3 regions of the Mesorhizobium sp. M1163 genome follow, and region 2 is predicted to be linked to each of the others. Evidence: riboswitches for the same ligand, from Rfam matches in the RefSeq annotation. Region 2 holds a riboswitch; each other region holds the start of a gene.
The links. A riboswitch is a leader RNA that binds a small molecule or an ion and turns the genes downstream of it on or off. The one in region 2 is predicted to bind cobalamin.

Region 1: it holds a riboswitch for cobalamin, as region 2 does, so the genes downstream of both, NKH43_RS18750 (ABC transporter ATP-binding protein) here and NKH43_RS31385 (DUF1636 family protein) in region 2, are expected to answer to the same signal.
Region 3: it holds a riboswitch for cobalamin, as region 2 does, so the genes downstream of both, metE (5-methyltetrahydropteroyltriglutamate--homocysteine S-methyltransferase) here and NKH43_RS31385 (DUF1636 family protein) in region 2, are expected to answer to the same signal.

What each region holds. Positions count from the first base shown of each region.
Region 1 is NZ_JAMYMF010000019.1:40,155-50,084, forward strand. Features, by position in the region: gene NKH43_RS18745 (ABC transporter substrate-binding protein) at 1-531, opposite strand, end outside; gene NKH43_RS18750 (ABC transporter ATP-binding protein) at 568-1,362, opposite strand; cobalamin riboswitch at 1,455-1,658, opposite strand; gene NKH43_RS18755 (GyrI-like domain-containing protein) at 1,954-2,787, shown strand; gene NKH43_RS18760 (bifunctional helix-turn-helix transcriptional regulator/GNAT family N-acetyltransferase) at 2,825-3,760, opposite strand; gene groES (co-chaperone GroES) at 3,989-4,285, shown strand; gene groL (chaperonin GroEL) at 4,348-6,003, shown strand; gene NKH43_RS18775 (TetR/AcrR family transcriptional regulator) at 6,221-6,820, opposite strand; gene NKH43_RS18780 (zinc-dependent alcohol dehydrogenase family protein) at 6,949-7,929, shown strand; gene NKH43_RS18785 (OsmC family protein) at 7,982-8,428, shown strand; partial or broken gene NKH43_RS18790 (nuclear transport factor 2 family protein) at 8,445-8,830, shown strand; gene NKH43_RS18795 (LysE family translocator) at 8,858-9,469, opposite strand; gene NKH43_RS18800 (nuclear transport factor 2 family protein) at 9,556-9,930, opposite strand, start outside.
Region 2 is NZ_JAMYMF010000047.1:34,811-44,740, forward strand. Features, by position in the region: gene NKH43_RS31360 (NADH-quinone oxidoreductase subunit D) at 1-57, opposite strand, end outside; gene NKH43_RS31365 (NADH-quinone oxidoreductase subunit C) at 58-660, opposite strand; gene NKH43_RS31370 (NuoB/complex I 20 kDa subunit family protein) at 666-1,247, opposite strand; gene NKH43_RS31375 (NADH-quinone oxidoreductase subunit A) at 1,238-1,603, opposite strand; gene NKH43_RS31380 (winged helix-turn-helix domain-containing protein) at 1,940-3,139, shown strand; cobalamin riboswitch at 3,169-3,372, shown strand; gene NKH43_RS31385 (DUF1636 family protein) at 3,411-3,845, shown strand; gene cobW (cobalamin biosynthesis protein CobW) at 3,842-4,894, shown strand; gene NKH43_RS31395 (cobaltochelatase subunit CobN) at 4,913-8,521, shown strand; gene cobG (precorrin-3B synthase) at 8,518-9,930, shown strand, end outside.
Region 3 is NZ_JAMYMF010000025.1:41,646-51,575, forward strand. Features, by position in the region: gene NKH43_RS22615 (MFS transporter) at 64-315, shown strand; gene NKH43_RS22620 (helix-turn-helix transcriptional regulator) at 378-1,211, shown strand; gene NKH43_RS22625 (hypothetical protein) at 1,529-1,783, opposite strand; cobalamin riboswitch at 2,339-2,540, shown strand; gene metE (5-methyltetrahydropteroyltriglutamate--homocysteine S-methyltransferase) at 2,636-4,981, shown strand; gene NKH43_RS22635 (FMN-binding negative transcriptional regulator) at 5,082-5,300, opposite strand; gene NKH43_RS22640 (dihydrodipicolinate synthase family protein) at 5,335-6,237, opposite strand; gene NKH43_RS22645 (trans-sulfuration enzyme family protein) at 6,290-7,522, opposite strand; gene pdxR (MocR-like pyridoxine biosynthesis transcription factor PdxR) at 7,606-9,102, shown strand; gene NKH43_RS22655 (hypothetical protein) at 9,062-9,487, opposite strand; gene NKH43_RS22660 (hypothetical protein) at 9,556-9,858, shown strand; partial or broken gene NKH43_RS22665 (phenylalanine--tRNA ligase beta subunit-related protein) at 9,800-9,922, shown strand.

The sequences.
Region 1 (9,930 bases), on a different contig from region 2:
TTTCCAGTCCGAAATAAGTTTCTGCGCCTCGGCTTCCTTGCCGAATATCCTGCCCAGCTTTTCGACATCACCATAGAGCAGGTCCATCGAGGCGGCGGGGCGGTTCTTGTCGAGATGGACGCAGCTTTCCGTCAGCACCAGCGTCTTGATACCGTGCGGTGCCAGCGTATCGGGCGTCACCTCGCCGCCCGGCTTCATGCCGTAGTACCAGCCGGCAAAGAAGAAATCGGGTTCGACCGCGACGAGGTTTTCGAGCGTCGGGTATTTCGGCGCGAGTTCCGGGATCGAACCTTGCTCGGCCTTGAATTCCGGACCGACCTTGTACCATCCGGTGATGCCGGTCAGGCCGACGATCGACGGTTGCAGGCCCAGTGCAAAGGCCATCTCGGCCATGTTCAGATCTTGGATGACGGCGCGCTTCGGCGCGGCGTCGAAGGTCAACGGCGTGCCACAGCTATCAACGGTTACCGGAAAGGCAAAGGCCGGCGAGGTCAGCAACGAGAAGGCAAGAGAAAATGCAAGGCGATTCACGGATGTTGCTCCTTTTTGAATGAGGATGGGGTTGAATCAGGATGGCGAAGCGGCACGGTTCGGGACCTCGAAGACCGTCAGCTCGCGGTCTTCGGTGGGATGGCGCAGCCGAAGCACGTCGACGCCGAAAATCTCGCGGATCAACTGCTTGGTCAGCGCCTCGCGCGGACCGGCGAGTGCCTGCAAGCGGGCCTCGTTCATCACCGCGACTCTGGCGGCAAATGGCGTGACCAGCGACAGGTCATGAAGCACCGCCACGACGGTCATGCCGAACCCGGCCACGAGTTCGAGAAGTTCGCTGCGGGCGCGCGGATCGAGATGATTCGTCGGCTCATCGAGGAACAGGATTTTTGGCTCCTGGGCAATGGCGCGTGCAAGCTGGGCGCGTTGCCGCTCGCCACCGGATAGCGAGCCGAGCGTGCGGCCGAGCAGCGGCAGCAGGCCGGTTCTGCGAAGTGCTTCAATGACGATGTCGCGTTGCTCCCTCCTCCGACGCAAGCCGGCATGCGGGACGCGCCCAAGCTCGACGTAGTCGATCACGGCAAGCCGCGGATCAGGCTGATCGGTCTGGCCGACGACCGCCATGTGCAGTGCCCGCTCGGCGGCCGAAAACCTGTCCAGCCGGCGTCCGGAAAATCTCACTTCTCCCGCGCTTGGCCGCAGCGTACCGCATAGCATGCGCAGCAGCGTCGTCTTGCCGGCGCCGTTGGGGCCGATGATGGCGAGGCGGTCGCCCGCCGCTAGCGAAAGGCTCACCGCGCTGACCAGGCACTGGCCATTCGTCGTCGCGCTCAGCTCACGCGCTTCAAGAAGAGGCAGGGAGGCGTCCAACTTACCGTCACTTTCTCAATGGCGACGGAAGGAAGCTGGACGGACCGGCCGACAAGACCGATGTCCACGTCTCCTCCCGGCACACCCCGTCCGGTCAACTCATGCTGATGGCAGGTCTCCTGGCTCGCGGGTCTTTGCGCCATCCTGCCTTCCCAGCCTTGCCGGCCAGTGGCATTTCGGATGTTGCTAACCGCTTACAGTTGCGGGGGCAGCCACGGCCTCGATCCGAAGACCTCACCGTGTTCCCTTTTCACCCCTTGCCTTTCGACTCGGGGACCATCAGTCAGCCACCCTAGTTTTCCGCCAATCACAGCGCAATAAGTCTTGTCAGAAGGAGCCATATAGACCTCGTGATGTAATAACGTTACATTTAAAAGGACGTTTGCCCGCTTCCTGTCAAGCCTTTTCGCGCGACGCCTGCGACTTGCCGACGACCGTCGCTCTCGATTTGCGCAGTGCGCAATTTCGATCAAACTGCCTCCGCCAGGAAGCGGCACCATAATCTTGCCAATATAAGACATGGCCAATGTAAAGACTGGGCCAATGTAAAGACTGGGCCAATGCGGAGACTGGGCCAATGCGAGGTGCCAAATGAACCCGATCGAGAAAGCCTTGTGGTTCGTTGAAAGCCACCTGCCCGAAGCAGTCTCGCTGGACGATGTCGCCAAGAGCAGCGGGGTGTCGCGCTTTCATGTGACGCGGGCTTTCGGCGCGGCTACCGGCCGTTCGGTGATGAGCTACGTCCGTTCTCGCCGACTGACCGAAGCGGCGCGCAAGCTTGGCGCCGGCGCACCCGACATCCTCTCGGTCGCGCTCGACGCCGGCTATGCCTCGCATGAGGCCTTCACCCGCGCCTTCCGCGACCAGTTCGGCACCACGCCGGAACTGGTGCGCGCACAAGGCTCGCTCGACAACCTCGATCTTGTGGAGCCGATCCTGATGGACCAGTCCTTTCTCGCCACTCTCGAACCGCCGCGTTTTGAGACCAGCCGGCCGTTTCTCATCGCCGGTCTCGGCGAGCGCTACAGCTGCGAAACCAGCGCCGGCATCCCGATGCAGTGGCAGCGGTTCGGCCCCTATATTGGCAACATTCCTGGCGAGATCGGCGACGTCGCCTATGGCGTCTGCGTCAACGGCGACGACGCCGGCAATTTCGACTACATCGCTGGCGTCGAAGTGTCCGATTTTTCGGACCTGCCGAGGGAGTTTTGGCGTGTGCGCGTGCCGGCGCAGAAATACGGCGTGTTCGCCCATCGTGACCATATCTCGACCATCCGCCGCACGGTCAACACGATCTGGAACAAATGGCTGCCAGCCTCTGGGCACGAGATCGCCGATGCGCCGGAATTCGAGCGTTACGGCCCCGAATTTGATCCGCGCAGCGGCAATGGCGGGCTGGAAATCTGGATACCGATCAAAGGGTGAGGCACGGCAGGCCGACGCCGAAGCGCCGGAAGCGCTGCTACAGTTCCAGGTTCCAGTTCTGGCCGACCAGATCCCTGCCGAAGGAATGGTGGCACTCCTCGTTGGTCAATTTAAAGCCCACAGACTCATAGATGTGGCGGGCGGCGGCGAGCACGTCGTTGGTCCACAGCGTCACTGTCCTGTAACCCGTGGCGCGGCAAAAGCCGATACATTCCTCGACCAGCCGCTTGCCGATGCCGAGACCTCGCGCCGAGGGCTCGACGTAGAGCAGGCGCAATTTCGCCACCGCGTCCGACTGGCGCACGACGAAGACGGAGCCGACGACCTCGCCTTCCCGCTCGGCGATCCGGCTGCGTTCCCATTTCGGATCGAAAGATTTGACGAAGGCACCGAGGATTTCGGCGACCAGCGCTTCATAGGTTTCGTCCCAGCCATATTCCTGCGCGTAGAGCAGGCCCTGGCGATGAATAATCCAGCCGATGTCGCCGACTTGCAGAGGCCGCAGCATATAGGGAATTTTGGGCTCGGCGCTTCCGCCCAGCAAACGCTGCACCGTCTGCATGGCTTTGACCAGCCTGTCCTGTTCGGCATCCGAAAGCCGGTCGAGCAAAGCCGCGACCTGGTCGTGCGAGCCCTGGTTCAGCGGTGCGAAGGCCTGCCGCCCGGCCTTGGTCAGCGCGATCGACGAGCGCCGCGCATCCGCCTCGATCGTGGCACGCTCGACCAGATCACGCTCCTCGAACTTCTTCAGCAGCCGGCTGAGATAACCGGCATCGAGGCCGAGATCGCGCCCAAGATCCGTGGCGGTCAGGCCATCGCGATGCGCCAGCTCATAGAGCACCCGCGCCTCGGTCAGCGAGAAGGTGCTTTTCAGCAGCCCTTCGTCGAGCAGCCCGATCTGGCGGGTATAAAAGCGGTTGAAGGCCCGCACCGCGTCGATCCGCTCCTTGCCTGGGTGATGATGAATGGTCATGGCATCCTCCTCCGGGCAAGATCAGCGATTTAGTTGACTTGGTCAAGTATCTATTTGAAGCATCCGTTTGAAGCAATTGTCCTGATGATGCTCACCGGGCGCCTTGACTCGCGCGAGTTGCCAGACTATTTCAGCGCCACGTTAGCACTCCCCCAAGATGAGTGCTAACCATGTCCGGCGCCGCCGGACGGAGGAACTGTTCTCACCATTCTCATCGAGGAATAAAAAATGGCAAAGTCGAAGTTCCGCCCGCTTCATGACCGCGTGGTCGTTCGTCGGGTCGAATCCGAATCCAAGACCGCGGGCGGGATCATCATTCCCGACACGGCGAAGGAAAAGCCGCAGGAAGGCGAGATCATCGCCGTCGGTTCCGGCGCCCGTGACGAAGCCGGCAAGCTCGTCCCGCTGGACGTCAAGGCCGGCGACCGTATCCTGTTCGGCAAGTGGTCGGGCACCGAAGTCAAGCTCAATGGCGAAGACCTTCTGATCATGAAGGAAGCCGACATTATGGGCATCATCGGCTGAATATCGGCCTCACCCTCATTTAAATCTTCGGGCTCAATCCAAGCCCCTGCCAGGAGCTAAAAATGGCTGCCAAAGACGTAAAATTCTCCCGCGACGCTCGTGAGCGCATGCTGCGCGGCGTCAACATCCTCGCCGACGCGGTGAAGGTCACGCTCGGCCCCAAGGGCCGCAACGTGGTCATCGACAAGTCGTTCGGCGCACCGCGCATTACCAAGGACGGCGTCACCGTCGCCAAGGAAATCGAGCTTGAAGACAAGTTCGAGAACATGGGCGCGCAGATGGTCCGCGAAGTTGCTTCGAAGACCAACGACATCGCCGGCGACGGCACCACGACCGCGACCGTTCTGGCACAGTCGATCGTCCAGGAAGGCCACAAGGCGGTTGCCGCCGGCATGAACCCGATGGACCTCAAGCGCGGCATCGACCTCGCCGTCGCCGACGTCGTCGCGACGCTGATCAAGAACGCCAAGAAGATCAAGACCTCGGAAGAGGTTGCCCAGGTCGGCACCATCGCCGGCAATGGCGACGTTTCGGTCGGCTCGATGATCGCGGAAGCGATGCAGAAGGTCGGCAATGAGGGCGTCATCACCGTCGAGGAAGCCAAGACCGCCGAGACCGAGCTCGAAGTCGTCGAAGGCATGCAGTTCGACCGCGGTTATCTCTCGCCCTACTTCGTCACCAACGCCGAGAAGATGGTTGCGGATCTGGAAGACGCCTACATTCTTCTCCACGAGAAGAAGCTCTCCAACCTGCAGGCCATGCTGCCGATCCTCGAGGCTGTCGTGCAGACCTCGAAGCCGCTGGTCATCATTTCGGAAGACGTCGAGGGCGAGGCCCTGGCCACGCTCGTCGTCAACAAGCTGCGTGGCGGCCTGAAGATCGCCGCCGTCAAGGCGCCTGGCTTCGGTGATCGCCGCAAGGCCATGCTGGAAGACATCGCTATCCTCACCGGTGGCCAGGTCATCTCCGAAGACCTCGGCATCAAGCTCGAGAATGTCGGCCTGAACATGCTCGGCCGCGCCAAGAAGGTGTCGATCTCCAAGGAGAACACCACCATCGTCGACGGCGCCGGCAAGAAGGCCGAGATCCAGGGCCGCGTCGCCCAGATCAAGCAGCAGATCGAGGAGACCACCTCGGACTACGACAAGGAGAAGCTGCAGGAACGTCTCGCCAAGCTGGCGGGCGGCGTTGCCGTCATCCGCGTCGGCGGTGCGACCGAAGTGGAAGTCAAGGAAAAGAAGGACCGCGTCGATGACGCCCTCAACGCGACCCGTGCGGCCGTCGAAGAAGGCATCGTTCCCGGCGGCGGCGTCGCACTGCTGCGCGCTTCGCTGAGCATCAAGGCAACCGGCGCCAACTCCGACCAGACCGCCGGCATCAGCATCGTGCGTCGCGCGCTGCAGGCTCCGGCCCGTCAGATCGCGGCCAACGCCGGTGCGGAAGCATCGATCGTTGCCGGCAAGATCCTGGAGAACAAGGGCGCGACCTTCGGCTACAACGCCCAGACCGGCGAATATGGCGACATGATCGCCATGGGTATCGTCGATCCGGTCAAGGTTGTGCGCACGGCTCTGCAGGACGCGGCCTCGGTCGCCGGCCTGCTGGTCACCACCGAAGCCATGATTGCGGAGGCTCCGAAGAAGGAGTCGGCTGGCGGCGGCATGCCTGGCGGCATGGGCGGCGGCGGCATGGGCGGCATGGGCGGTATGGATTTCTAATCCAACCCATCAGCCTTCATGTACGGAAAGGGCGGCCGAGAGGTCGCCCTTTTTCGTTGATGGGACGGAGGATGAGAGGCGGTCCGATTCCAAAGCAAGCGGAAGCATACCCCTGACCGTTTCTTCGGCGTCGGCGCAGAACGTGAATTGCAGAGCTGGAGCGTCGGCCCTTCGGCAGGGCTCCGCGCTGGCCTCGATGCCGTGGAAGCGCGAAACGTCAATGCGCCGTGACTGCGATCTCTTTCGCCGGCAATGCCCCCTCAATCAGCGCCGCGACCTCATCGGCTACCGCCAGCACCGGGGCGCGGTCGCGGGTGGCGCGTGCGATCACCATCAGCCCTTCCAGCGATGATTCGACCAGCAGCGCCAGCGCGTGCGCGCGGCGCTCGGGCACCCCTGCCCTGACGAAGGCCGCCCTGAGCAGGCCTATCCATTGCTCGAAGGCCGACCGGCACAACTCAGCCAACTCCGGCATGTCGGTCGGCGAATCCAACACCACGGGCGCGATCGGGCAACCGAGCGTGAACTGGTTGTCTTCCAGCATGCGCGCGACCGATTGGTAGATGTGGTGGACCGCCACCGCCGGATCTTTTTCGGCAGCGAGCGCGGCGTCCAGCCTCTGCGTCACATCGGCGACGCTATCGCGCGTAACCTCGACGACCAGCTGATCCTTGCCGCCCGGAAAGTGGAAGTAGAGCGAGCCCCTTGGTGCACCTGAGGCACTCAATATGTCGTTGAGCGACGTGCCGTGGTAGCCGCGCTGCCTCAGCAGCAGCGCCGTTGTCTCGAGTATGCGGATGCGGGTGTCGTTCGCCATGTCAACCTCTGTCAGGAACGAGCATTATAGGCCTTGCCTCGAATATGACAACCGGTCTATATAATATGTAGATCAGTCTATATATCAGCGAGGGGCGAATGCGTAGTTATCGTCTTAAAGGAACCGGCGTGACCAAGTGCCTGGTGATGCGCGACGGGACGCAGCCGACGCCGAAGCCGCACGAGATCGTCGTGCGTGTCCGCGCCACATCGCTCAACCGCCGCGATACGATGATCCTCAACGGCACCTATCCGCTGACGCCGCGCCAAGGCGTTATCCCGCTGAGCGACGGTGCCGGGGAAGTCGTTGCCGTCGGAGATGCCGTCACCCGCTTTGCCGCCGGCGACCGCATCACCGGCAGCTATTTTGCACGCTGGATTGATGGCCGCATAAATGCCGGGCTGATCGACCAGCTTGGCTGCACGCTGGACGGGATGCTGACTGAATACGCGGTGCTCGACGAGCAATGGGCCGTGTGGCTTCCCGATCATCTCGACTGGCATCAAGCGGCGACACTGACCTGTGCCGGCCTGACCGCTTGGAATGCCGTGACGGCGGCCGAGATGCCGAAGCCCGGGCAGTGGGTTCTGGTCATCGGTTCAGGTGGCGTCGCGCTGTTTGCGCTGCAATTCGCCAAGCTGCTCGGCTGCCGGGTCGTGGCCGTCAGCTCGCGCGGCGAGAAGCTGGACCGGCTGCGGGCGCTGGGCGCCGACCTCGTCGTCTCGACGGCCGACATGCCGGAATGGGGTGCAGCTGTGCGCGAGCAAACCGGTGGCATCGACCTCGTCGTCGAGACCGGCGGCCCGCCGACCTTCGCGCAATCGATGATCGCCTGCGCGCTTTACGGGCGCATCGTGCTTCTCACCATACAGGATGCGAAAGGCGGGACGGTGCAGATCCCCGGCCCGGTCTACCAGCGCAGCCTCGCCACCATCAGCCGCCTCTTCGTCGGCAATCGCACCAACCTCGAAGCCATGCTGCGCGCCATCTCGGTGCATCGGCTTAAGCCTGTCATCGACAAGGTGTTCGCCTTCGACGAGGCCCAAGACGCCTACCGTTATTTCCAGCAAGGCGACGTCTTCGGGAAAGTGGTCGTCGACGGCGCCTGACTGGTTCGCCCCCAAAATCTGATCGACCCCCTCAAATCAAAGGAGAGACACAATGACCATTCGTGAAGCAGAGGCCCAATGGCAGGGATCGTTGAAAGAAGGTTCGGGCCGGCTGAGGCTAGGCAGCGGCGTATTCGAAGGCGCCTACTCCTTCCCGTCGCGTTTCGAGAACGGTCCCGGCACCAACCCGGAGGAATTGATCGCGGCGGCGCATGCCGGCTGCTTCTCGATGGCGCTGAGCGCCATCCTGGGCCGCGAAGGTTATACTCCCGCACGCATTCACACGATCGCGAAAGCGCATCTCGGCGCCACCGCGGCCGGACCGACGATCACCCGTATCGAGTTGGAGACGGAGGCAAGCGTGGCCGGGCTGGCTGCCGGGGATTTCGAGCGGCTGGCGCAGACGGCCAAGAAGAGCTGCCTCGTGTCGCGGGCGCTGGCCGGCGTCGCGGCGATCACGCTCAAGGCCCGCCTCGTCGAAACCGTTGCTGATCACTGAAGGGAAGGAATATCCAATGACACAGGAACTCATCATCGACATCGCCGCGGCCAAACGCTCCGCCGAGACGGCCGAGATCATGCGGCGCTACAACGACGTCTTCAGCGCCACGACCCGTCGGCGCTCGACGATCTGGTGGCGGAAGATTGCGTGATCGAGAACACCACGCCGGCCCCGGACGGCGCCCGCCGCATCGGCAAGGGCGCCTGCGTCGAACTGTGGTCGGCGATCGCGACCGGACCCGGCACGCGCTTCGACATCGAAGAAACCTTCGTCGCCGGCGACCGGGCAACGATCCGCTGGCGCTACTGGATGGCCGACGGCAATTCGCTGCGAGGCGTCAACCTGATGCGCGTCGAGGGCGGTCGGATCGTCGAGGCCATGGGCTACGTGAAGGGTTAGGTTTGCGCTGCCCGCGATCTTTCCTGTCTACCGGTCCGCCAGCGCCAGTTTGGCGCCGAGCATGACAAAGGCACCGGCGAAGGTGCGGCGCATCCAGGCCAGCACCTTTGGCCGCGACACGACATGGCTGCGGATCGACGCCGCGAAGATGCCGTAGCCGACAAAGACCACGAAGGTGAGCAGCATGAAGACGCTGCTGAGCTCCAGCATCTTCGACAGCGCATGCGATTCGGTGGTGCTGACGAATTGCGGCAGGAAGGCAAAGAAGAAGATCGACAGCTTCGGATTGAGGATGTTGATGAGGATGCCCGAAGTGATCACTTTGCCGGCCGAGCGCGGCGCGACATTTTCGTCGACGCTCAGGCCGCCCTTCTCCTTCAGCGTGTTCCAGGCCATGTAGAGCAGGTAGGCGACGCCGAGATATTTCAGCGTCTCGAAGGCGACGGCGCTGGTGTGCAGCAGAGCCGCGAGGCCGGTGATGGCGGCCGCCATATGCGGAATGATGCCGAGCGTGCAGCCGAAAGCGGCAATGATGCTGGCACGCGCACCACGCGAAAGCCCGGCGCTCAGCGTATAGAGAACGCCAGTGCCGGGCGAAGCCACGACAATCAGCGACGTCAACAGGAATTCGATGCTCACAGATGGTCTCCCGGTGCTGGCCCTGCCGCCGGCAGCGTAATCAGCGAAACGTGCGGGCACAAGCCAGCCTGAGAGCCTATCCGCATTCAGATCATGCTATTGGCGTGCAGCTTGCTATCCGCGATGGGCTGCCGAACTTCCCAGTGTTCGACTAGCTTACTCTCGTTCAGCCTGAAAATGTCGACGATGGCCAAGCCCTCCTCTTCGGGTTCGCGTTTTGCGTGCATGTGCACGATGACGAAATCCCCTTCGGCAAAAATCCGCTTCACCTCTCCCCTCACGAGGGGAAATGACTGTTTGAGCTGCTGCAGATAGGCTTTGAAGCCGTCCGCACCATCCGCAATGTTCGGATTATGTTGGATGTAGCGTTCGCCAAAATGCATCGAAGCAGCTTCGATGTTGCCCTGGTTTACTGCTTTGTCGATGAAGTCCAGGACGATCGTCTTGTTGGTCTCGAGCGA
Region 2 (9,930 bases):
AGCAGGGTGTTGCGGGCCGAAATTGATATTGAAGTTGCGAACGGAGGTTTCAGCCATTTACTGCTTTGCCTTCTCATCTCCCGGAAGCACGTAATCCGTACCTTCCCACGGAGACAGAAAATCGAAATTGCGGAATTCCTGCTTGAGCTCGACCGGCTCGTAGATGACGCGCTTGGCTTCGTCGTCGTAGCGCACCTCGACGAAGCCGGTCAGCGGAAAGTCCTTGCGCAGCGGATGGCCCTCGAAGCCGTAGTCGGTCAGGATCCGGCGCAGATCGGGATGGCCCGAAAACAGCACGCCATAGAGGTCGTAGGTCTCGCGCTCGAACCAGTCCGCGCCGGGATATATGCCGGTGATCGACGGCACCAGCGTCTCTTCGTCGGCCTGGACCTTGATGCGGATGCGGATATTCTGCCTCGGCGACAGCAGGTGATAGACCACGTCGAAGCGCTTTGCCCGCGACGGATAATCTGCGCCGCAAACGTCGATGATCGAAATGAACTGGCATTTCGGGTCGTCGCGCAGGAAGGTCACCACCTCGATCAGGTCGCGCGGCTCGACCGAGATAGTGAGTTCGCCATAGGCGAGCACCGCTTCGCCGATCCGGCCGGTCAGCTTCTCGCCAAGATAGGTCGAGAGGTCATTCAACGCCTGGGTCATGCCGCTCACCGTTCGATCGTGCCGGTGCGGCGGATCTTCTTCTGCAGCAGAAGGATGCCGTAGAGCAGCGCTTCAGCGCTCGGTGGGCAGCCGGGCACGTAGATGTCGACCGGCACGATGCGGTCGCAGCCGCGCACCACCGAATAGGAATAATGATAATAGCCGCCGCCATTGGCACAGGAGCCCATCGAGATGACGTAGCGCGGCTCCGGCATCTGGTCGTAGACCTTGCGCAGCGCCGGCGCCATCTTGTTGGTCAGCGTGCCGGCGACGATCATGATGTCGGACTGGCGCGGAGACGCGCGCGGCGCGACACCGAAACGCTCGCTGTCGTAGCGTGGCATCGAGGTGTGGATCATCTCGACGGCGCAGCAGGCGAGGCCAAAGGTCATGAACATCAACGAGCCGCTGCGCGCCCAGGTGATCAGCGCCTCGGTCGAAGTGACGAGAAAACCCTTGTCGGCGAGTTCGTTGTTGATCTCCAGGAAGAACGGATCATCCTCCCCCACCGGTCTGCCGGTGTTGGGGTCGATGAGGCCCTTGGGCTTCGGCGCGACGAGCGTGCCGGAACTGTCGTTCAATCCCATTCCAGCGCTCCTTTTTTCCATTCATAGGCAAAGCCGATGGTCAGCACCGCCAAAAACACCATCATCGACCAGAAACCGAGCATGCCGATCTGACTGAACGACACTGCCCAAGGAAACAGGAAGGCCACCTCCAGATCGAAGATGATGAACAGGATCGACACCAGGTAGAAGCGGATGTCGAACTTCATGCGGGCGTCGTCGAACGAGTTGAAGCCGCACTCATAGGCGGAAAGCTTTTCCGGATCGGGGTTGCGGTAAGCCACCAGGAACGGTGCGGCGAGCAGCGCCAGGCCGACGACCAGCGCCACGCCGATGAACAGGACGATGGGCAGGTACGAACCTAAAAGTGCGTTCATGCTGCAGTTTTCCGTTGGCGGCCAATCCACTCTGATTACAGCACCGGACCCACTTGCGGAAGCGTGACAGATTAACCACTGAACCGTTTTAAGGGGGCTCTATGCTGCAACGCGGCGAGGGTTAGCGCAGCGCTTTCGGCGAAGCAAGTCAAACCTTGTTCAAATCGCGGTGCTGGACGGCATATCCGGGAAAACTGGTCCGATCCGCTCCTGTTTGATTTCCTTCACTTTTCACTCCACTTTTCTCTCCTGACATAGATGCCGCCAAAACCTTGCTAGCATGGGGCGGAATCGCAGCTCATTTTCTCTGTCTAACATCGTCCGGATACCGCCTTCATGAAGGAAAAAATCTCGCTTGCCCTGGCCCGTCGCATTGCGCTTGCGGCACAGGGATTCAATGACCCGCGCCCCAGCGGCACGCCTGACCGCCGGCATCTGGCCCGGGTGCTTGCACGTACCGGCCTGCTGCAGATCGATTCCGTCAGCGCCGTGGTTCGCGCCCATTATATGCCGCTCTATTCGCGGCTTGGCCCCTACAAGCTGGCGCTGCTCGACGACGCCGCGGTGACACGCAAGCGCATGGTCTTCGAATATTGGGCGCATGAAGCCTCGTTCCTGCCCGTCGAGACCTATCCGCTGATGCGCTGGCGCATGCGGCGGGCCGAGCGCGGCGAGGAAATGTACAGCGGACTGGCAAAATGGGGCCGCGAGCACGCCGCCTACATTGAGGACATCTATCGCGAGGTCGCTGAACGAGGCCCGATCGCGGCGTCGGCTTTCGAAGGCCAGAAGGGCTCGGGCGGCTGGTGGGGCTGGAGCCATGCCAAGCATGCCTTCGAATGGCTGTTCTGGGCGGGCCGCATCACCACGGCGCACCGGCGTGGTTTCGAGCGGTTCTACGATCTGCCGGAGCGCGTGCTGCCGCCAACGGTACTCGCTTTGCCAGTTCCGTCCCCCGCGGACGCCCACCGCGAACTGCTGCGCATCTCCGCCCGCGCCCATGGCGTCGCCACGGCGGGCGATCTGCGCGACTATTTCCGCCTCTCGCCCGCCGACATCAAGGGCCGCATCGAGGAACTGGTCGAGGCTGGCGACCTGTTGCCGGTGAGCGTCGAAGGCTGGAGCAAAACAGCCTATCTCCACAAGGACGCCCGTTTGCCGCGCAGGATCGAGGCGCGCGCCTTGCTTGCGCCGTTCGATCCCGTCGTCTTCGAGCGGTCGCGCACCGAGCGGTTGTTCGACTTCCACTACCGCATCGAGATCTACACGCCGGCCGAAAAGCGCCAGTATGGCTATTATGTGCTGCCGTTCCTGCTCGGCGACAGCATCGTCGGGCGCGTCGACCTCAGGGCCGACCGCCCGGCCGGCGTATTGCGCGTCCATGCCGCCTATTCGGAGCCCGGCGCCCCGCCCCAAACTGCCGCCGCCCTTTTCGAGGAATTGAAGCAGATGCAGGGTTGGCTCGGGCTCGAGCGCATCGAGGTGACGGCTGCCGGCGACCTCGGCCAGCCGCTCGCAGATATCGCCGCGTCATAGACGTGCGTTGACACGACTGCCTTCACAAGCCTAAATCCGTTCCAGACGGTCCCCTGCCCGCAACGGCAAGGGCCAAGAGGGAATGCGGTGCGAAATCTCGATTTCAAATCCGCGGCTGTCCCCGCAACTGTAAGCGACGAGCCAAGGCCGAAAACCACTGGGATATTCCCGGGAAGGCGGCACCCAGGCGATGACCCGCGAGCCAGGAGACCTGCCGTCTAGGACATAAGAATCCGATCGCCTGGCGGGTTTTCCGGGCAAGGAGCCTGATTTGGAACGCGACAGCAGTTTTCCGGCTGAGACAGCGGATTTATTGTCCGGCCATGGTGATTCCCCGGCCGGCGTTACCGTCATCGTCTGCTCGTCCTGCCGTGACGAGACCGGTTCGGACGCTTATCCCCGCGCCGGCGAACTGCTCGCCGAGGACACGCGCCGCGCCGCTTCCAGCGAAAACATTAAAATCCGCACCGTCGAATGCCTCGGCAATTGCAAGCGCCGGCTCAGCGCCGCGATGCTGCGCGACGGCTGCTGGAGCTATGTCTTCGGCGACCTGACCACGACCAGCGGCACCGATCTGGTGACGGGGGCAAAGCTGTTCGCTACTTCGACGGACGGCCTCATTCCGTGGCGCGGCCGTCCCGATTGCCTGAAGCGCGGCTTGGTTGCCCGCATCCCTCCCCTCGACCTTTTGAAGGACTTGATATGACTTCCCCAGATTCGGCCGCCAACGTTTCGCGCGTCCCCTGCACCGTCGTCACCGGCTTTCTCGGCGCCGGCAAGACGACGCTGATCCGCCATTTGCTCGAAAACGCCAAAGGCAAGCGCCTGGCCATCATCGTCAACGAGTTCGGCGATATCGGCATCGACGGCGAGATCCTGAAGGGCTGCGGCATCGACACTTGCCCCGAGGAAAACATCGTCGAGCTGGCCAATGGCTGCATCTGCTGCACTGTCGCCGACGACTTTGTCCCCGCGCTCGACCAGATCCTGTCGCTGACGCCGAAGGTCGACCACATCCTGATCGAGACGTCCGGGCTGGCCCTGCCCAAGCCGCTGGTCCAGGCCTTCCAGTGGCCGTCGGTGAAAAGCCGCGTCACGGTCGATGGCGTCATCGCCGTCGTCGACGGGCCGGCGCTGGCTGATGGCCGCGTTGCCAACGACATGGACGCCCTGCAGGCGCAGCGCGCGCAGGACGAGACGCTCGACCATGACGATCCTGTCGAGGAGGTGTTCGAAGACCAGCTCGCTTGTGCCGACCTGATCATCCTGTCGAAGAGCGACCTGCTGGACGCAGCCGGCGCGGCGCGCGCCAATGCCGTCATCGGCAAGCATGTTGCGCGGGCGGTGAAGATCGTGCCGACCTCGCAAGGCAAGGTCGATCCGTCGGTGCTGCTCGGCCTTGGTCTCGCCGTCGAGGACGACATCGAGAACCGCAAGACCCATCACGACGACGAGCTCGACCACGAACATGACGACTTTGACTCGTTCGTCATCGACATTGCGTCGGTGCCCGACCCGGACGAGCTGGCACAACGCGTCGCCACGGCGGCGGAGGAAGAAAACGTATTGCGCGTCAAGGGTTTCGTCGACGTCGGCGGCAAGCCGATGCGGCTCTTGCTGCAGGCCGTCGGTCCGCGCGTCAACCACTATTACGACCGCGCCTGGACCGCTGAAGACGATCGCCGCTCGCGCCTCGTCGTCATCGGCCTGAAAGGGCTGAACCGCCCGGCGATCGAGCGTATCCTCGCCGGCTGATCCCAGGTACGAGCCGCGATGCACATCCTCACCACCACATCCGCCTCGCTCGACGATCTCGCCGAGCCTGTCGATCTCAGGCAAACGCCTGCGGATGTCGTGGCGCTGTCCTTCACCGACAGCGACCTCGCCGGGCTGGCGGCGGCGTGGAAGGCAGATGCGGACCGCCTGCCGTCGATGCGGCTCGCCGCCTTGCGCGACCTGCGCCACCCGATGTCCCTCGACCTCTGGATCGACAGCGTCGCCCGCCACGCCAAGGTCGTCCTGGTCCGCATCCTCGGCGGTTACGACTGGTGGCGCTACGGCTGCGACCAGCTTGCCGTTGTCGCGCGAAATCGCGGTATTAAGCTGGCGCTCCTACCGGGCGAGAGCCACGACGAGGATTTGCGGCTGATTGAAGGCTCGACGCTGCCGCGCCAGGAACTTGATGGTCTGCTCGACTATTTCCGCGAAGGTGGCCCGGCGAATATGACGGCGCTGGTGCAGAGGTTGGCAAGTCTCGCCGGATCGGGTGCGGCGGTCGCTGAACCTGTCAGCGTGCCAAAGGCGGGATTTTACGAGCCGGGACGCGGCGTTATAGAAAGAATGGACTTATCAAGCGTCGGCATTCCTTCGCGCCCCCCTCTGTCCTGCCGGACAGAGGGGGGCGCGACGGAACGCAGCCTAAACCTACCGTCCGCCGAACCCGCCCCCATCATCCCCATCCTGTTCTACCGCTCGATGCTGCTCGCCGCCGATGTCGCGCCCATCGATGCGCTTGTCGAGGCGCTCGGGCAGCGTGGCATAGCGCCGGTCCCCATCTTCGTCTCCAGCCTCAAGGACGCGGCATCGCTCGCCTTTGTCGAAACCGCGTTTGCCGCGCTGAACCCTGCCGCCATCATCACCGCCACAGCTTTCGCCTCGGGCGCCGAACCCGGCGTCGAGACGCTGTTCGACCGCGCCGGAGTGCCGGTGTTCCAGGTCGTCGTCGCGACCACCCGCCGCGACATCTGGCAGAACAACCAGCGCGGCCTGGCGCCCGCCGACCTTGCCATGCATGTCGTCCTGCCCGAGCTCGACGGCCGCATCCTGGCCGGCGCCATTTCCTTCAAGAGCGAAAGCGAGATCGATCCGGCATTGGCCTTCCGCGCCTTCGCCAACCGGCCAGAGCCTGACCGCGTGGCGCAGGTCGCGAACCGTATCGAGGCCTTCGTGCGTCTGCAGCGGACGCCGCGTGCGGAGCGCAAGCTCGCCATCCTGATCCCCGACTATCCGAGCGCGCCCGGCCGCACCGGCTATGCCGTCGGTCTCGACGTGCCGTCCAGCGTGCTGGCGATGCTGCACGACCTGAGCGAACAGGGCTACGCCGTTGAAGGGATTCCGCAAACGCCGCGTCAGTTGCTGGAGGTGCTGGAGCCAGCCGACCAGGGACTGGCTTTGCAGGATTATCTGACCTTCTCGAAGGAATTGCCGCCGGCGGCCATCGCTGCGGTGGAGGCCGCATGGGGGAATACGGATCATGAGACAGGTTCGCGCGAGGCACCCCCCTCTGTGCTGCCGGACATCTCCCCTTCAAGGGGGGAGATTGCGCTGTTGTCTCTGCTTTCGCCAACTACGAAGGGCGTTAAGGGAGAGCCGGCAGCCGAACTGCCAATCTCCCCCCTTGAAGGGGAGATGTCCGGCAGGGCAGAGGGGGGTGTCCAAGCGCCCACCACCGCAAAATTCCCCTTCCGCGCCGCCACCTTCGGCAATATCACCGTAGCCCTCGCCCCTGATCGCGGGCGCTCAGCCGACCGCCGCGCCGACTATCACGACCCGACACTGCCGCCGCGCCATGCACTGATCGCCTTTGGCTTGTGGCTGCGTAAGTCGCTCGGCATCCATGCAATTATCCATGTCGGCGCCCACGGCACGCTGGAGTGGCTGCCCGGCAAGACCGTGGCGCTCAGCGAAAACTGCTTTCCCGAAATCGTCACCGGCCCCCTGCCCGTCATTTATCCTTTCATCGTCTCCAACCCCGGCGAGGCAGCACAAGCCAAGCGACGCATTGCCGCCGTCACGCTTGGCCATCTGCCGCCGCCGCTGACCGGCGCCGGGCTGGACGAAGAGCAGCATAAACTCGAGCGACTGGTTGACGAATATGCCCAGGCCGACGGGCTCGACCGCCGCCGCCGCGACCGCCTGGCGAAGCTGATCGTCGAGACTGCGGAAAAGACCGGCCTCGCCTCAGAGGCCGGCGTCGCCAGGACCGACGCAGCCGACGAAGCCTTGCGCCGCATCGACGCCTGGCTCTGCGATCTCAAGGATTTCGCCATCAAGGACGGCCTGCATATCTACGGTCGCTCGCCTGAGGGCGAAACCGATCCTTTGCGCGAGCAGAGTGCGGCAGCCGAGAAAGTAGCACTCATCGCGGCCCTCGACGGCCGCCATGTCGCCGCCGGTCCGGCCGGTGCACCGGCGCGTGGCCGGCGCGATGTGCTGCCCACCGGCCGCAATTTGTTTACCGCCGACCCACGCACCATGCCGACGCCGACCGCCTATGATCTGGGCAAGGTGGCAGCGGAAGAAGTCGTCCGCAGCTACATGCAATCGCATGGCGACTGGCCGCGCTCGCTGGTCATCGACCTCTGGGGCTCGGCCTCGCTGCGCACCGGCGGTGAGGAGATCGCGCAAGGCCTGGCGCTGATGGGCTGCCGGCCGCAATGGGATTCCGCCACCGGCCGCATCACCGGCATCGAGGTGCTGCCGCCGGCAACGCTCGGCCGCCCGCGCGTCGACGTCACCTGGCGCATATCCGGCCTGTTCCGCGACATGTTCCCAACCCAGATCGCGCTGATCGATGCCGCCGCCAACGCCGTCGCGACCCGCGACGAGGACGATTCGGAAAACCCGCTGGCGGCGAGAACCCGTGCAGACGGCAAGATCAGCCCGCGCATATTCGGCACCTCGCCCGGCACTTACGGCGCCGGCATCGAGGACTTGCTATCAAGCGGCGACTGGGCCGCGCGCGAAGAGATCGGCCGCGCCTATCTCGCCGCCACCTCGCATGCCTATGGCGGCGCCGAGGGCGAAGGCATTTCGGCGCCCGGCGCTTTTGAGGGCCGCATCGCTGAGGCCGACCTTCTGGTTCATACCGGCGACGATCCCGGCCGCGACATCCTCGAAGGCTCGGCCGACGTCGCCTTTATCGGCGGCTTTTCGGCAGCGCTTGCCGCTCTCGGCAAAAACGCTGACGTGATCGTGCTCGACACCACGGATCCGCAAAAGCCCAAGCCACGCTCGGTTGGGGACGCCGTATCCCGCGTCGTACGGGCACGCGCCGTCAATCCGCGCTTCATTGCCGGCCAGATGCGCCACGGGCCGCGCGGCGCCTCGGAATTCGCCGAGACGGTCGACCGGCTTGTCGGCTTTGCCGAGACCACTCATGCCATATCTGGCGCGCTGATCGAGGCCGTGCACGACGCCTATCTCGGCGACCCCGTTGTCCGCGCCTTCATCCTGCGCGAGAACCCGTCGGCGGCGAAGGTCATGGCCGAACGTTTCATGTCGGCACGACGGCGCGGTCTGTGGCATCCGCTGCGCAATTCGATCGATGACGATCTCGCCGCACTGATTGCCGAAGCCCAGGCGCTTGGGGTGGCGGCATGAACGCTTTCTCCCGACGCGGCGCCTGCCCTGCTTTGTCGGCACCGATGCAAACCGGCGACGGGCTGCTGGTGCGGCTCAATCCGGCCGCTGGAGGACTGTTGCCGAAGTCGTTGATCGGACTCTGCGAATCCGCCCTGCGCCACGGCAACGGCATTATGGAAGTGACCGCCCGCGGCAGCTTGCAGATACGCGGCCTGACGCCCGAAAGCGCCCGGCTGCTGGCGATGGAGGTCGATGCGCTGGGTATTGCCGTTCGCACCGGCGTGCCGGTCGAGACTGGTCCGCTGGCCGGGCTCGACCCGCAGGAAATCGCCGATCCGCGCCCGCTAGCGGAGCGGATTCGGGCGGCAATCGAGGACGCCGGCGTCACGCAGCGTCTTGGCCCGAAGGTCTCGGTGATTGTCGACGGTGGCGGACAGCTGACCTTGGATGCAGTGACGGCCGATGCCAGGCTGGCTGCGGTGCGGACCGATGCGGGGACGCAATGGCAGGTGGCTATCGCCGGCGGCGGTCAGACTGCGACGCTACTCGTCATGGCCGAGGAAGATGCGGCCTGCGACATCGCCGTTGCGATCCTAAGGATGGTTGCCGAAAAGGGGCGCGATGCCCATGCGCGGGATTTGACAGAAAGACAGCTGAGATCTCTGGCAAATTGGCGATCCTTGGCGCCCCCCTCTGTCCTGCCGGACATCTCCCCCACTTGGGGGGAGATTGCGCCCTCATCTCAGCTTTCGCCAATCGATAAGCATGCTAAGAGTGAGCCACCGGCGAAGCTGCCGATCTCCCCCCAAGTGGGGGAGATGTCCGGCAGGACAGAGGGGGGCGCGAAGGATCGCCGGCCCATCGGAGTTTTCGACTTGGCTGCAGCCGGAACCGCCCTCGGCATCGGCCTACCCTTCGGCAGCATGCCGGCGAACCAGATCATCGCTCTCGCGCAGAGCGCGCTGGCCCTTGGCGCCACCGAAATCCGCCTGGCGCCGGGCCGCGCGCTGGTTTTCCTCGGCCTCGCGCCAGCGGCCTGCCCGCCGCTCCACCAAGCCGCCGCAACCCTCGGCTTCGTCACCGACGCCGCCGACCCGCGCACCAGGATCGCCGCTTGCCCGGGTGCTCCCGCCTGTGCCTCCGGCCGCATCGCGACGCGCGAAATCGCCGAGACCATCGCCGTGGAAAACCGCGACATCTTCGATTCTTCCTTGACGCTGCACATCTCCGGCTGCGCCAAGGGCTGCGCCCATCCCGGTCCGGCGGCGCTGACATTGGTCGGTAGCGAAAACGGAGCCGGACTTGTCGTGGACGGGACGGCTAAGATGTTTCCTGCCGGATACAGGCCGGGCGATGATGCCTCGCGCGGCATCGGCGGCATTGCAGCGGCAATCCGCAGAAAACGACTCCGAGGCCAGACTGCCGCC
Region 3 (9,930 bases), on a different contig from region 2:
GAGGCCATGGTTGAGTGAGGCGAAACAAATCCAGCCCCGCGGTCAATCCCGAGGCTTCCCACAATGGCGAAGAGAACATCTTCACTCGTTCCTTTTGAGCACAAGACCTTCCGTTCGCTATGGTCGGCTGCACTCATTTCGAACCTTGGCACCCTAGTGGAAGGTGCGGCGGCAGCTTGGCTGATGACGAGCATCGCAGCAGTAATTTTTGATCGCCCATTCGTGCTGTGTACCAGCCCTGTGTCTTGCGCAAGTGGTCACGAACGGCTGCCGGAGCCTCGAAGACGCCCTAAAAACACATGCTGCGATTTTTGAACACGCTTGACGTGTTAGATTAATTCATCCACGATGCGTGTGTTGAACACGCGAGGTGAGTTATGAACATGAAAGAGCTTAGGGTTCGACTGGGCATGACTCAAAAAGATTTGGCAGAGCAGATGGCAACAACGCAACAGACTGTGGCCCGTTGGGAAACAGGCAAAACGCAGTTGAACGTCGAGCAGATCAAGGACCTTTGTCTCACGTTGAAATGCACGGTCGAGGAGCTGCTGGGCTGGAAGATTGATGTCGAGGAGTGGCGCACGAGCCCGTTTGCAATTGCCGATGCCGAAACGCGATACGGCACGCTCAGAATCAAGACGACTGTTGGCAGCCGCCAATATCCTATCGATGAAAAGGCGCGTGAATCGATTTTACGTCAGTTGAAGGAACTTCATAATCTGCGCAGAAATAACACAAGCAGGCCATGGCTGTATTGTTGGAGCCTTGACAACAAAATACTCTTGATAAATCCGCAATATGTCCGCACCATTGAGCTTATCGGTGACGATGTAGAGGAGATGCCAGAGTATTATCATCCAGAAATCTATCGGGCTTTGGATGACTGGGATAAGGGTGAGGTTTCAGGAAAGCTGAAGAAAGAATGCGATGCCATCATCGCAGAGATGGGTGATCAGGAAGCCGTGCGCATGGCCTCCTATGTTCGCGTCACATATGACGACGGAGAAGATGAGTGGAACTTCTTGGATGAAGAAACCGCTACGACTTTCTTCGGATTGGAAGCTGCGACCTTTGACGTTCCCCAGTGTAGTTTCGCCGAAGTGGAGGAAGAAGGTTACTACCGAGCGCGATACGCCAACCTTGATCGCGTCGCGGTGATGGAGGTTCCAAGCGACCGTTATCACAGATTGACCGCGCCCGAGGAAGCTTAGAACCATCCACGAAGGGCGCATGTTACATCTCGACCTTGCGTGGTGCGTTTTCAGTACGAGATGACGTTAAGCGTAGGTAGTGGCAGGTAAGAGTGCTCGACCAGAAGCTCAACTGCCTCCTCAATATCGCTGCCGATGTGCCGCAGGACACGTCCACGGGAGCGTGGATAGGCGTAAAGTTCCTGCACTCCACGGTCCGCTCTCCCATCGCCGGTGTGTGCCCGACGCCATCTTGTGGACGAGCTTGGCCGCCTGCACCCGGTTGTATTCCGGCTTGCGGTCCGCCTGGGCGGTCCGCCGCGATGGCTATCTCCATGTCAATCGGCGCCGAACTTTGACTGCCCGCTGCTTTTGATGAATTTGGCGAGGTCCCGCGCATAATCACTCTTGGTCTTCTCCTTGAGGCCCTGTGTCGCGAACTTGTGGTCCAGCAGGGCAAACAGGTCCAAGTCCCCTTCCGCCTGTGGCGCTGGCTTGCCCTCACCGCCCTCGGCTCCCCAATTGGGGACCGCTTCTGCGCGCTGCACCGTGGCGATTGTCCGCCCAAGACGCATCACAAGATCGAACGCCAAACCGTGCGCGTGCACGACGATTTGCCGCTCAGGCCTCATTTGGACAGGACTTGAGCTGGCCCGGTGGTTTGAGCCGGGTTACCTTGAGCCGGTGGGCTGCGAACAAGCAGTTCGAGACATTGGCCTCGATCACTTCGCAACACGCCGCTGCGCCTGGCCTCGGTGTGCTCCCCCCGAAATCGTTGTGTCATATCACCGAGGGCATCACGGCCAACAGCTTCCACATGGGCAACAGCCTCGCCATTGACCCGAATATGGTCGCGAGCAGATTACCAACGAAGCGGTCGGAACCTCGGAGCCGAAGTTCGACGCCGAGGTGGTTCGCATGATGCGCTAAGCAGCACCACGGGGCTTGCCGGTATGTTTGCTGCCGGCAGCCGACGAACTCCTATCCTCCTGGACAAGGGCGCCGTGCGTCATTGCTTTGATTTACCGGCCGCTCAAGGCTTCCACAGTTTTCGCTTTCGAGGCGACCTTTGGAACATGCCAACGGAAATTTAATATAACGACATAAACATTTCTTTATGCGGTATTGACAAAGAAGCGAACTGCTGTGATTGTCTCCCGTGTCGTGGTTCTCCGTACGGCGCTGCCGCAGCGGAGTTAAGAGGGAAGCCGGTGCGATGCCGGCGCTGCCCCCGCAACTGTTAGCGGCGAGCCAACCCCACTCATGTCACTGAGGCGAATAGCCTTGGGAGGACGGGTAGCTGGCTATGACCCCGCGAGCCAGGAGACCTGCCACGGCGAATTACGTCCACAGGCGGGGTGTCTCGGTGGCCGCCGCAGCCTGGCGTTCGTGCCGGCCTGCTAGCGCCTTCCTTGTCACCGACGCCCCAACCATCGGGGTATGGCATGACTGTCTCTCATCAAATTCCTGTAGCAACGCTCGGCGTGCCGCGCTTCGGTCGTCGGCGAGAACTGAAATTCGCGCTTGAAAGTTACTGGTCCGGAAAATCTTCCGCCCCCGACCTTCTCACGACGGCGAAGGCGCTCCGTGCCGCTAGCTGGGAGGAGCAGCACGATCGCGGCGTGTCGAAAATCCCGTCGAACGACTTCTCGCTCTACGACCATGTGCTCGACACCGCAGCCATGGTCGGCGCCGTTCCATCCCGTTACGGCTGGAATTGCGGCGAGGTCCCACTTGACATCTACTTCGCAATGGCGCGCGGCAACCAGGGTCAGACGGAGGATTGTGGACACGCTGGTCACCAGCAGGCGGCTCGTCGGCCTGATGTAACCGCGATGGAAATGACCAAGTGGTTTGACACCAACTATCACTACATTGTGCCGGAACTCGACGATGATCAGACGTTCGCCCTCTCGTCGACGAAACCGGCCGACTACTTCCTCGAGGCTAAAGCTCTCGGCATTCACACACGCCCAGTCATCCTTGGACCAATCACCTTCCTCAAGCTGGCGAAATCGCCTGCCGAAGGATTCGATCCCATCGCGCTCCTGCCGCGGCTGCTGCCCGTCTACGAGCAACTCCTGCAGAGGCTGAAGCTGTCTGGAGCCGACTGGGTGCAGATCGATGAGCCAGCGCTTGTCCTCGATCTGAACCCGAACGAACGAGCTGCGTTCGAATTCGCCTATGGCCAGCTGTCGAAAGCCGCGCCCGAGCTGAAGATCATGCTGGCTACCTATTTCGGGCCGCTGGGAGACAATCTCGAAACCGCGGTTTCTCTGCCCCTGGCCGGGCTGCATGTTGATCTCGTGCGCGCTCCCGAGCAGCTGGAAACGGTGGGTCGGCTCGCACCGAAGGATCTGGTGCTCTCGCTTGGCTTGATCGATGGCCGCAACGTCTGGCGTGCGAACCTGCCCGCCATTCTCGACCGCATCAAACCGATCGTCGCCGGCTGGCCCTTGGACCGCGTCGAGATCGCGCCTTCTTGCTCGATGCTGCATGTGCCGATCGACCTCCGCATGGAGACGGAACTCGACGCGGACATCAGGTCGTGGCTCGCCTTCGCGGCCCAGAAGACCGACGAGTTGGTGTTGCTTGCCCGGGCCCTGTCCCAAGGAAGGGATGCGGTGGCAGGCGCGTTGAAAGCGTCTGCCGAGGCTGCCGCCACTCGCGTGACATCCACGAAGATCCATGACCCACTGGTTGAGGGGCGGATCGCCAGCATTGACGACAGCATGAAGCGACGAGAGAGCGCTTTTGCCGAGCGCTCCAGAGTCCAGGCCGGCACGCTCGGGCTGCCGCCGTTCCCGACGACGACCATCGGGTCCTTCCCGCAGACGCCGCAGGTACGCAGGGCGCGGGCCGCTCATGCGAAGGGCCAGCTGAGCTATGTCGACTACGAGACCTTCCTGAAGAAGGAGATCGAGGCTGCAATTCGCTGGCAGGAAGAGATCGGGCTGGACGTGCTGGTGCACGGTGAGTTCGAACGAAACGACATGGTACAGTATTTCGGCGAGCAGCTGTCCGGCTTCGCCTTCACCCAGCATGCCTGGGTGCAGAGCTATGGGTCGCGTTACGTGCGCCCCCCCATCATCTTCGGCGACGTATCGAGGCGCAATCCGATGACGCTGCGCTGGTGGCAATTCGCCCAGTCGCTTACGGAAAACCCTGTGAAGGGAATGCTCACAGGCCCAGTGACCATTCTCAACTGGTCTTTTGTTCGCGACGACGTACCGCGCTCCGAAGCATGCCGCCAGATCGCGCTCGCCATCCGCGACGAAGTGACGGATCTCGAATGGTCCGGCGCAAGGATGATCCAGATCGATGAGGCCGCGTTTCGCGAAGGATTGCCACTGCGCCAGTCTGATTGGAACGACTATCTCGACTGGGCTGTCGAATGCTTCCGGATCGCTTCAACGGGTGTAAAGGACGCGACTCAAATCCATACCCACATGTGCTATTCGGAGTTCAACGAGATCATCGACGCGATCGCTGAAATGGATGCGGATGTCATTTCGATTGAGACGTCGCGCTCGAAAATGGAACTGCTGGACGCCTTCACGAGCTCCAAATATCCGAACGAAATCGGGCCCGGAGTCTACGACATTCACTCACCACGTGTCCCGGAAGTCGGGGAGATTTCGGATCTCGTCATGCTTGCCCGCGAGCGACTGTCGGATTCCCAACTGTGGGTAAACCCGGACTGTGGCCTCAAAACACGCAAATGGGAGGAGGTCCGCCCTGCCCTCATGAACATGGTCGATGCAGCACGTGCGCTCCGGGAGAAAGTGTAGGCTCCGGAGGGTTTCTTGGTTGCTCACCATGTGGTGAGTCACCGGCTGCCGCATGTCGGCCGTGAATGTGCCAAAACGCGATCACATCCTTTGAAATAAGTCACTCAAGCGAGAATGTGCACTTTCCTTCGGCACGTGTATTAATCGCGCAGGAGTAAAGGGTACCGTTTTCTCCCTGTGACGTGTCGAGTTCGAAGGGGATGTGATTGGCGTCGAGACCGCTCCGGCCATGGGTTATCAGCATGCCAAGTGCGCTGTTCTCGATCAGTTCGTAAAGGACTTCTCGGCTCGGTTCATCGAAATGCGCGGGTACATACATGACAGGTTCCTTCACTGGCCGCCGGGTTCGCTGTTCACCGGTTGACATCCGATGGCAAGCGTTCCAACGCGGCGGCGATCTGGCGCTTCGCTGCTGAGGGCAGAGGCAGGATGGGACGCGGGGGGTCGGCACGGCAAATGTCGAGCAATTCGGCAAGTGCATAGACGACGCGAAGGCTCGAGAACTCCTTGAAGAGGCTCCAGAGCGGCGCAAGCGTGGCATCGATCCGTCGCGCTTCGGCCGCATCGCCCTGTTGCGCCGCCGTGACGATCTTCACGCAGACCTCGGGCAGGATGCCGGCGAGGACGCTGTACCATGTGTCGGCGCCGGCGATTATGGCCTCTGCAGCGTTCCAGTCGCCGCTGTAGCCGATCGAGAACCCTTCCGGCACAGTGCGCCTCTGGTCGGCCAGATGGCTCTTGATCGCATCGCCCTTGTCTGTCGGATTCTTGATAGCGACAATCCCACCCACCTTTGCCAGGCGGCTGACGAGTGCTGGGGTGAAATGGAAATGCGTCGTTCCTGGATTGTCGTAGACGACGATCGGCAGGCCGCTCTCGCACGCCACCGTCGAGAAATGTTCGAACACCTCGTCCTCAGTGAGCGGGGTGTAGGAGGCGGCTGCAAGCAGCCCCGCGGCAGCTCCAAGGGCCTTGGCGTCCTGCGCGAACCTCACTGCTTCATCGGTGCGCAACGCGCCCACACCCACCACGACCGGCGTTCGCCCGGCGATTTCGTCCAAGGTCTCGGCGAGCGTCCGTCGCCGTTCCTCGCGCGACAGATACATGTAGGTGCCGGTGCTGCCGAGAAGACCGATGGAGTCGACCTGAGCGGCGCCAAGCCGAGCAATCAGCCTGCGCAGAGCAACGGTATCGACGCGGCCGTCACGATCGGCGGGCGTGATGGGAAACGCGGAAAGACCGCTCAGGAATGCCATGGCAAGGCTCCAGGTTTGTGCGTGAGCGCAGGACTGGCCGGACGACAGGTCATCACAAGGCGTCCAGAGCCCGCCGCAGGTCGGCGATTAGGTCATCGGCGTCTTCAAGACCCACCGAGAGGCGCATGAGGTCCTCGCCGACTCCATCGGCCAGATGCGCATCCTTGCGGATCGGCTGACGAGCACGGGTCAGGCTTGCCGGATGATAGATGAGACTGTCGGCATCGCCGAGGCTGACAGCGCGAGTGATCAGTTTGAGCCGGTCCATCATCCGGCGCGCGCCTTCGTATCCAGCGCGCAGGCCAAAGGCCAACATGCCCGACCCCTTGGACATCTGCTTTCGCGCCGTCACCTGATCAGGGTGCGAGTCGAGGAAGGGATAACTTACCCATGCCACCGCCGGGTGCGCTTCGAGCGCCCGAGCCACCGCAACGGCCGTGGCGCTGTGCCGCTCCATGCGGAGCGTGAGCGTCTTCAGACCGCGCAGGATCAGGAAGGCTGACATGGGCGAGAGCGCTGCGCCGGTGATGTAGCGCAGGCCCGTTTCGTGCAGCGTGCGGAGCGTTTGCGCGTCGCCGAGAATCGCCCCGCCAAGGGCATCGCCGTGCCCATTGATGTATTTGGTCAGCGAGTGGAGCACGAGGTCTGCCCCATGTTCGAGCGGCCGCTGGAGCGCTGGGGAGGCGAAGGTGCTGTCGACTGCAACCTTTACACCGCGCGCGTGGGCGCGCTCGGCAATGGCAGCGATGTCGAGGATGCGGCTCAGCGGATTCACCGGCGTCTCGAAGAAAACAAGCCGGGTCCGCTCGGTGATCGCGGCATCGAGATTGTGAGGATCGGACAGGTCGACCGCGACGACCTTGATGCCGAAGCGGGGGACCGCCTGTTCGACCATGGCAAGCGTGTTCGCATAAAGCGTCTTGTGGACGATTAGTTCATCGCCTTGGGACAGGAGCGACAAGATCAGTGTGCCGAAAGCCGCCATCCCCGAGGCAACGACCAAACCTGCCTCGGCTCCTTCCAGATTGGCGAGCCGTTGCTCGAGGATCTCCGTCGTGGGATTGTATTCGCGCGCATAGAGCCTTCCGCCAAGGGCGGCGGCTGCCTCGTTCGCTGCCACGCTTTCGAATCCATAGGTCGAGGTCAAGAAGACTGGCGGCTGAACGGCATTGGAAAAGCCGGCCGGATCGTAGCCATGATGGATCGCCCGAGTGGCGAATCCGGGACCGGTGTCGTTGAGCGACCGCGTGAGAGCATCGGTTTCGGATTGATAGGAACGGGTCATTCGGCCTCTAAGATCTTTCTTGGGTTTCCGAAAGATTGACGGCAAACTGGCCAATGTGAAATATCCAGTTGGCGATGAATGAAATGGTCCAGTCTTCAAGTGCCGGTTCTGCAGGTCGCACGCACGCGATGGGTGCACGCCAGATCTACGAGGCTCTTCGCGAGCAGATCCTCGGAAGTGTCTACGAAACCGGCAGTCAGCTGCCGTCCTCCCGAGGCCTCGCAAATGACCTTGGGGTTTCGCGAACGACGGTGACGGTCGCCTATGAGCAATTGGCTGCGGAAGGTTTCATCGACGTCCGTCAAGGCGCACGACCCCGCGTTGCATCTTCGTTGATCGGTCCTGGGACAAGCCGCACGCCTGCGAAACGGGTCCGCCCGGTTCTTCTGTCCGCCTATGGGGGCCGACTGCGCGTTACGCCGCCCTGGCCGGATTATCTGCCGACTGGGCTGAAGGTCGATTTCCGCTATGGCGACCTGGCGCCGTCAGACTTCCCCGCATTGGTCTGGAAACGTGCGATGAACGAGGCGATGGGGCAGCGCCCGTTGCGTCTTGCCTATGAGGATCCGCGCGGCTCGCGCCGGCTGCGGCAGGCGCTCCAGGGCTATCTCTGGCGCGCCCGAACCCTGAGCTGCGACCTCGAGCAGATCATCATCGTCAACGGTTCGCAGCAGGGCCTCGACCTGTGCGCGCGCCTGCTTCTCGATCCCGCCGACCGCTTTGTCATCGAGGACCCGTGCTATAGGATGGCGCGTCAGGTCTTTGCCAGTACGGGTGCCTCGCCCATCCCGGTCACCGTCGACGAGGACGGGATGAAGACGGAGTTGCTGGCGGGGATCGGGGCGCGACTGGCCTATGTCACGCCATCGCATCAGTTTCCGCTGGGCGGCGTCATGCCGATCGCGCGCCGCCATCAGCTTCTGGAATGGGCGCGGCACAACAACGCCTATGTGATCGAGGACGACTACGACAGCGAATATCGCTACGATATCAATCCGGTCCCTCCGCTGCACAGTCTTGAGGACCACGGGGCTGTCATCTACCTCGGCACGATCTCCAAAACGCTCTCGCCGATGCTGCGTATCGGCTATCTCGTCGTCCCGACGGAATTGCAGGAGGTCTTCGCAACCGCCAAACAATTCGCGGACCGGCATTCGCCGGTGGCTGAACAGGAGGCTCTGGCCTGTTTGATCGAGAGTGGCGGCTACGAAAGCCATGTGCGGCGTGTGCGCAGGCTGAACGGCGAGCGTCGGGAGACGTTGTTGGGCGCCTTGCGGCGCAGCTTCGGAGATCGCATCGCTGTCCAGGGAGCAGAGGCCGGTCTGCACGTCGTCGTTTGGTTCGACGAACTGCCGCGATCGCGGGAAACGACCCTGGTCGAAGCCGCCCGAGGCGCGGGCCTGGGGCTACACCTGATCTCGCCCCTTTACGAGCGGCAGTCGGACGAAGGCCACATCGATCGCGTGGGGCTTGTCATGGGCTATGCCGCCTTGAGCATTCGGCAGATCGAGAAGGGCGTTGAGGTCCTGCGAGCGGTTGTCAGGCAGGTGCAAGACGCGTTGCCGGGACACGGTGGCTAAAACGGCGGGGACGTGGCGTGCTGGCGAGGAAACCGACCCTTGGGCTGAACCGCGTTTTCGTTGCAAAGCCAACTGGACTGGGAAAACGCCATACCATGCTGTTGATCAGGCCAGTTTGGCGGGAGATTTTCGTGAGACGAATTTCCGAAAGCGATGCATGACCCGGCAAGAAAAGCTGCTTCACATCCATATCGCGCCCGCTGCCTCCTATGAAATGGAGGATCTGGAGGAGGCGTAGCTTGTTGCCGGCCGAGGTGGGCTCGAGCACCCGCAAGACATAATCGACGATCTCTGTCAGGCCTTGTCCACCGCCGAATGATGGAATTATCCAGCGCATGGTGCGGCATGCACCATGGCGACGCCAGAAGATCTGGACGCTCGACAAGCACCTTTCTTGAAACATTTCCCGAACCACCCGCAGCGCAAAGCCTCCCCATGAGAAAAGAGCATCCCATGTCTTTCACGCCATTGATTGACCCCGAGAACAAGGCCCGCTACCCGGATTTTCATCTGATCAGCATTGTGGTGCGGAACGCTGAAATCGACGTGCCGGATGCACAGGCGTTAACGACACGATTGCGGCGGCGGAACAGGCGGCGCTTCGCGATGACGCCCAAAGGGACGCGCATCTTGCGCGTGGGCCGTTGCCTACGAGGCTTTCGGCACAAAGGCCAATCGAACGCCGTGCTCGGCCGCCGCGCTTCTCAAGCGGGTGCGGAAAGATGGCTCTCTCCCGCGGATATCCCCACTGGTTGATGCCTACAATGCCGTCAGCGTGCTGTACGGCGTTCCGATTGGCGGGGAGGATCTCGATCTTTAACAGGGGTC